One region of the Rhodococcus sp. 1R11 genome, then DNA from elsewhere that is predicted to be linked to it. Evidence: riboswitches for the same ligand, from Rfam matches in the RefSeq annotation. Region 1 holds a riboswitch; the other holds the start of a gene.
The links. Region 1 has a riboswitch for S-adenosylmethionine ahead of E4P29_RS21005 (bifunctional o-acetylhomoserine/o-acetylserine sulfhydrylase). Riboswitches for the same ligand answer to the same signal wherever they lie in the genome.

Region 1 (4,897 bases):
GCTCACCCCGAGTTCGCAGGCAAGAAGGCGATCTTCCTGCAGAACGCGTTCTACGAGGGCAAGGCCATCGCGTACCAGGACGGTTTGAGCACCGACTTCCTGACGAAGCTCGGTTTTGTGATCCCCGACGACATCGACGCGTTCGTGCCGGCCGACGGCAGTGCGCAGGCGAGCATCCCGCTGGAGAACCTGTCGGTCCTCGACACTGCAGACGTGCTGATCTGGGGAACGGAGAACCCGGGCGATCGCGGCCAGTTGGAGAAGGAACCGGTGTACAACGCTCTGCAGCCGGTGAAGGACGGCAACCTCGTCTTCACCGATGGGGTGACGGCGGGGGCGATCTACTTCACGAGTGTGCTGAGCCTGCCGTACGTGATCGACAAGGTGGCTCCGGCAATGTCCGAGGCGCTCGGCGGAACCGCCACCACCATCACGTCCTGACCCTCATGCCGCCGAGCGCTTCTCCATCCACATGGCGACGGACAGAACGCCCAGGCCGGCAACAGCGAGTCCCGAGCCGACGGCGGCCGGTGCCGTGTAGCCGAGACCTGCGGCGATCACCGCACCGCCCACCGCGGCTCCGATGGCATTGGCCAGGTTGAACGCCGCGTGGTTGAGTGACGCGGCGAGAGTCTGCGCGTCCTCCGCCACGTCCATCAGACGGGTCTGAAGTCCGGGGACGACGGACGAGCCGGACGCACCGATCAAGAACACCAGAAGCAGCGCGGTCACCGGGTTGTGAGCCGCGACGACGAAGACGGCCAGGGACACTGCGGTCGCGGCCAGCCCGATGAAGGTGCCCTTGAGCTTGTACTTGTCGGCCAACCAACCGCCCGCGTAGTTGCCGGCAACCATGCCGAGGCCGTAGATCATCAATGCCACCGGAACCAGTGCACGGGCAAGGCCTGCGACGTCGGTCAGTGTCGACGCGATGTACGTGTACACCGCGAACATGCCGCCGAATCCGACGATGCCGACGAACAGGGTCATCCAGACCTGGCCACGGCGGAGGGCACCGAGCTCGGTGATCGGGCTGGTGGTCGGCATGGCGTCGAGTCGCGGCATCCACAGGACCAGCGCACTGACGGTGAGCAACCCGATCACGGCGACGAGCGCGAATGCGCTTCGCCACCCGAGGGCCTGGCCGATCCAGGTCGCCACCGGTACACCGACGACGTTCGCCACCGATAGACCCATCATCACCATCGCGACGGCTTTGGCTCGTTTGCCCGGCTCAGCGAGGTGCGCTGCCACCAGTGCGGCAACGCCGAAATACGCGCCGTGCGGCAGACCGGCCACGAACCGGGAGGCCACCAACTCGTTGAAGCTCGGCGCGAAGACCGTCCCGAGATTGCCGAGCGTGAACGCCACCATCAGCGCCAGCAACAACATGCGCCGAGGAACACGCGCCGCAAGAGCAGCGATTGTCGGCGCACCGACGACGACGCCGAGTGCGTAGGCAGAGATCATGTGACCGGCCGACGGCTCCGAGATTCCCATCGTCGTCGCGATGTCCGGAAGCAGGCCCATCGACGCGAATTCGGTGGTGCCGATGCCGAAGCCGCCGATGGACAGGGCCAGCATGGCGAGCCTGCGGCGGGTCGAGTGCGGTCGATGGCCGACACTCAAGCCACTCGACACCTTGCCGCGCACGGCGCTGACGTTTCTGGCGAGAGCGGAATCGGTGACAGTCACAGCAGAACAACCTTCGTAAGCAATCGGATTACAGAGCGGGCCAGGGGCTGGTGGATCGACGACGCGGTAAATCGACGACCTGGTTGATCGATTCAGCACAGCCCGACCGGACGGCATAACGCTCGTCGACTCCATTGTCTTCCCCGAGGCGGCTCGTTTTCGAGTCGTCGGGCGGTGATTGTCCTCACCAGAGCATCTGCTTGAGGGTCGCGAGCGCCCTCGTTCCCCCGGGACACCCGTACCCGCTAAGATTCCTGCCAGGTCATGAGTGCCAGCATCGAGCCCCGGCTTGCTGGCCGGCAACCCTCCAACCGCGGTGGGGTGCCCCGGGTGAACGACCAGGCCGATGCGACACATCCGTGTCGTATCGACAAGCGCGGGTCCGCTCCGAAGCGGACCCACTGATCTTCGGTCCTGACGGGCCGAGGCATGTCAGGAGGTTCTCATGTGTTGCTGTACCGATACGCCCCGTAACGCTCGAGTTCTCGAGCTTCATTCGACAAAAAACACGTCTGAGAAAACGGAGTATCACCAGCCATGACCGATTCGACCCCCGACGTCGTCGACTCCACCGGAACACCGACCGAGGATCCGTTCACCGATCCCTCGGCCGACTGGAGCTTCGAGACCAAGCAGATCCACTCGGGTCAGACCCCGGACGGCGCCACCAACGCGCGTGCGCTGCCGATCTACCAGACCACCTCGTACACCTTCGACAACACCGACCACGCGGCCGCACTGTTCGGCCTGGCCGAACCCGGCAACATCTACACCCGCATCATCAACCCCACGCAGGACGTCGTCGAGCAGCGCATCGCCGCACTCGAAGGGGGCGTCGCGGCGCTACTGCTCGCGTCGGGACAGGCCGCAGAAACGTTCGCCATTCTCAATCTCGCAGAGGCGGGCGATCACATCGTCTCGAGCCCGCGGCTCTACGGCGGCACCTACAACCTTTTCCACTACACGCTTCCCAAGCTGGGGATCACCGTCTCGTTCGTCGACGATCCTGACGATCTCGAGCAGTGGCGTGCGGCCATCACACCGTCGACCAAAGCGTTCTACGGTGAGACGATTTCCAACCCGAAGAACGACGTTCTCGATATCCCCGGCATTTCGGCAATCGCCCACGAGAACGGTATTCCGCTGATCGTCGACAACACGGTCGCGACGCCGTACCTGCTGCAACCGCTGAAACACGGTGCCGACATCGTCGTGCACTCGGCGACGAAGTACCTCGGCGGTCACGGCACGGCGATCGCGGGCGTCATCGTCGACGGCGGAACGTTCGACTGGACGCAGGGCCGTCACCCCAACTTCACCACCCCGGATCCGAGTTACCACGGCGTCGTCTTCGCCGACCTCGGCGCTCCGGCCTTCGCCCTGAAGGCGCGGGTGCAGTTGTTGCGCGACATCGGGGCTGCAGTGTCACCCTTCAACGCATTCCTCATCAGCCAGGGTCTCGAGACGTTGAGTCTCCGAATCGAGCGGCACGTGGCGAACGCACAGAAAGTGGCCGCCTACCTGGCCGGTCGCGACGATGTCGTCTCGATCAACTACGCCGGACTCGAATCCTCGCCGTGGTACGAGCGTGGGCAGCAGCTGCTACCGAAGGGGCAGGGCGCGATCATCGCGTTCGAGCTGCAAGGAGGAGTGGACGCGGGCAAGAAGTTCGTCAACGCTCTCACTCTGCACAGTCATGTGGCTAACATCGGAGACGTGCGTTCTCTCGTCATCCATCCCGCATCCACCACGCATTCGCAGTTGACCCCGGAAGAGCAGTTGGCCTCCGGCGTCACTCCCGGCCTGGTGCGTCTGGCCGTCGGTATCGAGGGAATCGACGACATCATCGCCGATCTCGAGGTCGGCTTCCGCGCGGCGGCGTCTTGAGTCACAGCTTCAGCACAGGCGTTCGTCCGGAGGCGGTTCTTCCGTCTCCGGACGGGCGGTTGGGAACCATCGACATCGGTGGTCTCGATCTCGAGAACGGTTCTCACATTCCGCACGTGACCGTGGCGGTGCAGCGTTGGGGCGAGATGGCGGCCGATCGCAGCAACGTCGTGCTCGTCGAACATGCGTTGACCGGTGATTCCCACGTTTCGGGACCGCCGGATGCCGACCACGTACTGCCCGGTTGGTGGAACGGGATGGTCGGACCGGGCAGCCCCATCGACACCGACGAATGGTGTGTCGTCGCGACCAACGTGCTCGGCGGCTGCGGAGGTACCACCGGGCCGAGCAGCATCTCCCCCGACGGCACCCCGTACGGTTCTCGCTTCCCGGAAATTTCGATTCGCGATCAGGTGGCGGCGGAGGTCGCGGTGGCCGACGTTCTGGGTATCGATCGGTTCGCCGCCGTCGTGGGCGGGTCGATGGGTGGCATGCGCACCCTCGAATGGATTGTGGGACATCCGGATCGGGTGGGTGCCGCGCTGGTGCTCGCCGTCGGTGCCCGCGCGACAGCGGACCAGATCGGAACGCAAACCACCCAGATCGCTGCGATCAAGGCCGATCCGGGTTGGCTCGGCGGCAACTACCACGACACCGGCACCGCCCCGACCGCCGGACTCGGGATCGCTCGACGCATCGCGCATCTGACATACCGAACCGAGAGCGAACTCGACATTCGGTTCGGAAACTCTCCGCAGAACGACGAGGATCCGTGGGCCGGCGGCAGGTACTCCGCGCAGAGCTACCTCGAGCATCAGGCCGCCAAACTGGTCAATCGATTCGACGCGGCAACGTACGTCCTTCTGAGCGAAGCGATGAACCGACACGACGTGGGCCGAGGACGCGGCGGCGTCGCCGAAGCCCTTGCGTCCGTGCCGGTTCCGACCATCGTCGGCGGCGTCGATTCCGATCGCCTCTACCCGCTCCGACTGCAGAAGGAAATTGCGCGTGAGCTCCCCCAGTGCCGGGGGCTCGACGTGATCCAGTCGCGAGACGGCCACGACGGGTTTCTCACCGAAGCCGATTCGGTGGCGAAGCTGCTCGCCGAGACGATGGAGCTCGCCCGCCTCGGACGGCGTTGACCCGAGTCGATCGGTCTACGTCAGTCCGTCCCCAAGGGATCGATCGACAGCGACAGAAAGACGATGGCACCGCCGACGCCTCCCAGCGCCAACACGTCGAAGCCCCTGCTGCGCACCCTCAGGCTGCCGACGCGTGACTCGGGCAGGCACAGTCGCAGCAACGCTGCCACCAC
Region 2 (4,897 bases), on a different contig from region 1:
GGTGATGGCCTCGAACGAGTACGTCCTGGTCTCGCCGAGCACCACGTAGTCGGGGCTGGAGTCGGTCAGGGTGTAGCCGATGTCGTGCAGGGCGGTCGTCAGACCGGACTCGCCGACGACGTAGGCGCTGCCGCCGGGCCGCTGATTTCCGAGGAAGGTGGCGGTGGCCAGGGCGGAGGTCCAGATCGACTTCTCCGGAATGTCCAAGCCGGTGAATGCGAGACGTGCGCGCAGGTCACGTGGGGTGCGGATCGAATTGTTCGTCAACACGATGAACGGGATCTCGTTGGCCTGCAGCTCGGCGAGGAACGTGTCGGCACCGGGGATCAGGTGATCCTCGTGGACGAGAACTCCGTCCATGTCCATCAGATACGTCCACGGCAGGGGCTTCTCGATATCGGTCACCCCTCCATTGTGGACCATCCGGCGAGCTGCGGACCATCTTCTGGTCGCGGCCTAACTCGCCCGCCGCTCGTGGTCGCGTCGCGAGTTGGCCCGATGAACCAGCCGTTCGCGGGCCGTCATGCCGCCCCACACCCCGAACGGTTCGTTGGCTGCCAACGCGAATCGCTTGCAGGCGTCGAGCACCCCGCAGCCGGCGCACACCTGCTTGGCGCGATCCTCGCGTTGGCGACGCGCCGTTCGCCCCTCACCCGAGGGGGAGAAGAAGATCTCCGAGTCCTGACCCCGGCACAGTGCGTCGAGCTGCCAGTCCCAGGATTCGGCGGTGGACGAGGAAATCCTGCGTTCGATCATGGCGATTGCGGTGTTCTTCGACGCGGCAGAGTTGTTCGGCATCGTGGCGACCCAGTCCTTTCGTCGACGCTGTCGCTAGGAACCCTTGCCGTGTCGAAGGCGCGAGGCAATGGTTGAAATCAGGGTGATTCGAGACCGCGGTTCAGGACACGTCGGGGGTGTACCGATAGAGGGCGTTCACTCGGTCGTCCAGCATGAACAGTGGAAGGATCACAGCCTGGATCGCGGCGACCGCAGCAGGGAGATAGTCGCCCGCGACGACACACACGAGACTGCCGAGACCGAACAGAACAAGCGTCATACGGGGAAGCAGCCACGTCGGCTTCCGTTCAGTTCGCCTGAGCCCGTGGACAATCGCGGCCGCGACCGCCACGAGAGTGGTGGAGTTCGTCGACCCTCTACAGAAGCAACCCAGTGGCGGTTGCTGCGGTGGCAAGGGTTGAAATCATCGTGATTGTAACCGAATATGCACGTGCACTTGACTTTTCGGTAGATTGTTCTGTACGTTCCTGTCACCATCCAGAGCGACCGAGAGACCTTGGCTCGATGACGTCGCAGCAACCCCGCCCTACGGCGTGTGGGTGCTACCGCCAGGACCGATGGAGGCACGACCGATGAACATCTGTATCTGTACGCACGCTTGACCGATCGGCGTACTCACAGCACGAAATCTTCGAAAGGCAACCCAGCGATGATCGCTGCCCATCCGACCCGGCGGTTCCGGTGACTCAACTCGACTCTCGACCCGTTGCGGATACGACGGACGACATTCCCGACGAACAACTCGTCGTTGCCCGCACGTGGCACCCGTGGCGCTGGGTGATCGCAGTCGCCACTCTGATCGTGGTCGGTCAGTTCCTGCACGGCTTCGTCACCAACCCCGGATGGGATTGGGGCACCTTCGCGCAGTACTTCACTGCGGCATCGGTGATGTCGGCGCTGTGGTTGACCATCCAGCTCACCTTCTGGGGCACGCTGATCGGCTTCGCCATCGGTATCGGCCTGGCGGTAGCGCGGCTGTCCGACAATCCTGTGCTGCAGGTTATCTCCTGGTTCTACATCTGGGCCTTCCGTTCCATCCCGTTGATCGTGCAGCTTCTGTTCTGGTTCAATATTGCGTATCTGTACCGGACTCTGTCGTTGGGCATTCCGTTCGGTCCCAGCTTCTTTCGATTCGACGTCAACAACGTCATCAGTGGATCGACGGCAGCCATCATCGGGCTGGCCCTGCACCAAGCGGCCTACTCGGCCGAGATCGTTCGGGCCGGCATCATCTCGGTGGACCAGGGGCAACTCGAAGCAGCAGCAGCGCTGGGTATTCCGAAGAGACGGGAGTTCTTCAAGATCGTTCTGCCGCAGGCGATGCGAGGGATTCTCCCCAACGCGGCCAACGAGGTGATCTCTCTGTTCAAAGGCACGTCGATCGTGTCGGTCATGGCCATCGCCGAATTGTTCTACCAGGTGCAGGTCATATACGGACGCAACGGACGCGTGGTTCCGCTGCTCATGGTCGCGACCGTCTGGTACATCATTCTGACGTCGGTCCTCTCGATCGTGCAGTTCTACGTCGAGCGGCACTACGCCAAGGGCGCGGTACGTAACATTCCGCTGACGCCGATCCAGCAGATTCGCCACAAGCTCGCCAACGTCACCTTCGCGCCGAGAGGGGCGACCCGATGACCACTCTCGATGCCTCCACGTCCACTGCCGCAACGAGATACGCGGTCGAGGTGCGTGGCGTCCACAAGTCCTACGGCGGGCTCGACGTGCTCAAAGGCATCGACCTCGTGGTACGTCCCGGTGAGGTGACCGCGATAATCGGCCCCTCGGGTTCGGGAAAATCGACCTTGCTGCGCGCTCTGAACCATCTGGAGAAGGTGGATCAGGGCACCGTCCGGGTCGACGGTGAGCTGGTGGGATACCGGCGCAAAGGCAACAAACTGCACGAACTCAGCAACAGGGAAATTCTGCGGCAGCGTTCCCAGATCGGTTTCGTGTTCCAGAACTTCAACCTCTTCCCGCACCTGACGGTGCTCGAGAACGTCATCGAGGCACCGATCTCGGCGCAGAAGCGCACGCGTTCCGACGTCGAACCCGAGGCGCTGGCTCTCCTCGAACGAGTCGGAGTGCACGCGAAAGCACATGATTATCCGCGACGACTCTCCGGGGGACAACAGCAGCGGGTCGCCATCGCGCGGGCACTTGCCCTGCGTCCCAAAGTCATTCTGTTCGACGAGCCCACGTCAGCACTCGATCCCGAATTGGTGGGAGAGGTTCTCGAGGTCATCCGCGGCCTTGCCCGTGAGGGCGCGACGTTGGTGATCGTCACCCACGAGGTGGGCTTCGCCCGCGAGATCGCGGACACCGTCGTCTTCATGGACGGCGGCGTCATCGTCGAACAAGGTTCTCCGACCGAGCTTCTCGATTCACCTCGGGAGGAACGCACCAAGTCGTTCCTCGCTCACGTTCTCTAACTCCCACACACCTTCACCTGCACCCACGAACGGGGAAAATCATGTCCGGATCATCTCGTCGGCTCGCGGTGGCCGCGTCCGCATTCGCTGTCCTCGCACTCACTGCGACAGCATGCAGCGAGCCCACTGCAGAATCTCAGGTCGTCACCGAGGACGGCGGATCGTTCGATCTTTCACCCGAGCAGGCCGACCGCGTTCGCGCCCAGAAGGTCGACGAGATCGCAGCCGAAGTGCCGCAAGCGATTCGCGATCGAGGCACCCTGATCGTCACCGGGGCGGGCGGTACCGCGCCACCGCTGCGTTTCTACGCGACCGACGACACCACGATCGTGGGGTCCGAGGTGGACTTCTCGTACCTGATCGCCGACATTCTCGGTCTCGACGTCGACCTTCAGGTCGCAGATTGGTCGCAGAACTTCGTGAAGATCGACTCCGGTGAGAACGACGTGTTCATCTCCAATGTCACCGTCACCGAGGAGCGCAAGGACAAGTACGACTTCGCGACCTATCGACTGGACAACCTCGCTTTCGAGGCGCAGAAGGACACCGATTGGACAGTCGAGAAGCGTCAGGACATCGCAGGAAAGAAGATCGGGGTCGGCTCCGGTACCAACCAAGAGCAGTTGCTGGTCGACTGGAACGAGCAGAACGTAGCCGAGGGTCTGGCTCCCGCCGAGATCGCCTACTACCAGAACACGTCCGACTACTACCTGGCGCTCGGGTCAGGCCGTATCGACGGGTACCTGGGACCGAATCCGTCGGCTGTTTACCACGCGGCAACCGGTGGTGAAACCAAGATCATCGGCACGTTCTCCGGTGCGGGAGACGCTTTGCAGGGTGAGATAGCAGTACTGACGAAGAAGGACAACGGGCTCATCGACGCCGTGCAGGACGCAGTGAATCACGCCATCGGAGACGGCAGCTATCAGAAGGTGATCGATCGTTGGGGCCTGCAGTCCGAGGCCGTACAGGAGTCCGTCATCAACCCGCCGGGGCTCCCACGTAAGGAAGGTTAGACAGCAGATGAGAGTAGTAGTCGTCGGTGGAGGAGTCATCGGAGCATCGAGCGCGTGGCAACTCGCAGTACGCGGACACGATGTGACGTTGCTCGAACAGTTCGGTGCGGGTCACGACAGAGGTGCCTCGCACGGATCGTCGCGCATCTACCGGCACGCGTACGCCGACGACTACTACGTGGCTCTTGCTGCCCGCGCCCTCACCCTGTGGCGCGATCTGGAGGAATCGACCGAGACCGAATTGTTGGAACTGACCGGCGCAGTCGACCATGGCGACCCGTCCGTGGTGCGGCCCCGTATCGATGCGTTGGGGAGAGCGGGAGTGGAGTTCGAGGTGCTCGAACCTTCAGCGGCCCAGTCACGTTGGGGAGGCATACGATTCGACACCGCAGTGCTCTACCACCCCGGTGCCGGACGGTTGCACGCAGACCGCAGCGTTGCCGCCTCGACGCAGGCCGCGCTCGATCGCGGAGCAATCGTCGAATACGAGACGCCGGTTCGAGAGATCCGCGGCAGTGAGGTGATCACCGACAGTCGCGCCTACGCGGCCGACGTAGTCGTGGTCGCAGCAGGCGCCTGGACGACGAAGGTAGCGCCGCTTCTGAGGCTTCCGCCGTTGGTCACCACGCAGGAACAGCCGGCGCATTTCGT

Region 2: another riboswitch for S-adenosylmethionine. It lies ahead of E4P29_RS02455 (amino acid ABC transporter permease); the one in region 1 lies ahead of E4P29_RS21005 (bifunctional o-acetylhomoserine/o-acetylserine sulfhydrylase).

Annotation. Positions count from the first base shown of each region.
Region 1 is NZ_SPNG01000013.1:72,556-77,452, reverse strand. It holds gene E4P29_RS21015 (ABC transporter substrate-binding protein) at 1-441, shown strand, start outside; gene E4P29_RS21010 (MFS transporter) at 445-1,584, opposite strand; SAM riboswitch class IV at 1,956-2,078, shown strand; gene E4P29_RS21005 (bifunctional o-acetylhomoserine/o-acetylserine sulfhydrylase) at 2,233-3,582, shown strand; gene E4P29_RS21000 (homoserine O-acetyltransferase) at 3,579-4,724, shown strand; gene E4P29_RS20995 (DUF3017 domain-containing protein) at 4,745-4,897, opposite strand, start outside.
Region 2 is NZ_SPNG01000001.1:490,363-495,259, reverse strand. It holds gene E4P29_RS02465 (HAD-IIA family hydrolase) at 1-423, opposite strand, end outside; gene E4P29_RS02460 (WhiB family transcriptional regulator) at 457-756, opposite strand; gene E4P29_RS25835 (hypothetical protein) at 899-1,057, opposite strand; SAM riboswitch class I at 1,269-1,362, shown strand; gene E4P29_RS02455 (amino acid ABC transporter permease) at 1,525-2,436, shown strand; gene E4P29_RS02450 (amino acid ABC transporter ATP-binding protein) at 2,433-3,230, shown strand; gene E4P29_RS02445 (ABC transporter substrate-binding protein) at 3,272-4,246, shown strand; gene E4P29_RS02440 (FAD-dependent oxidoreductase) at 4,254-4,897, shown strand, end outside.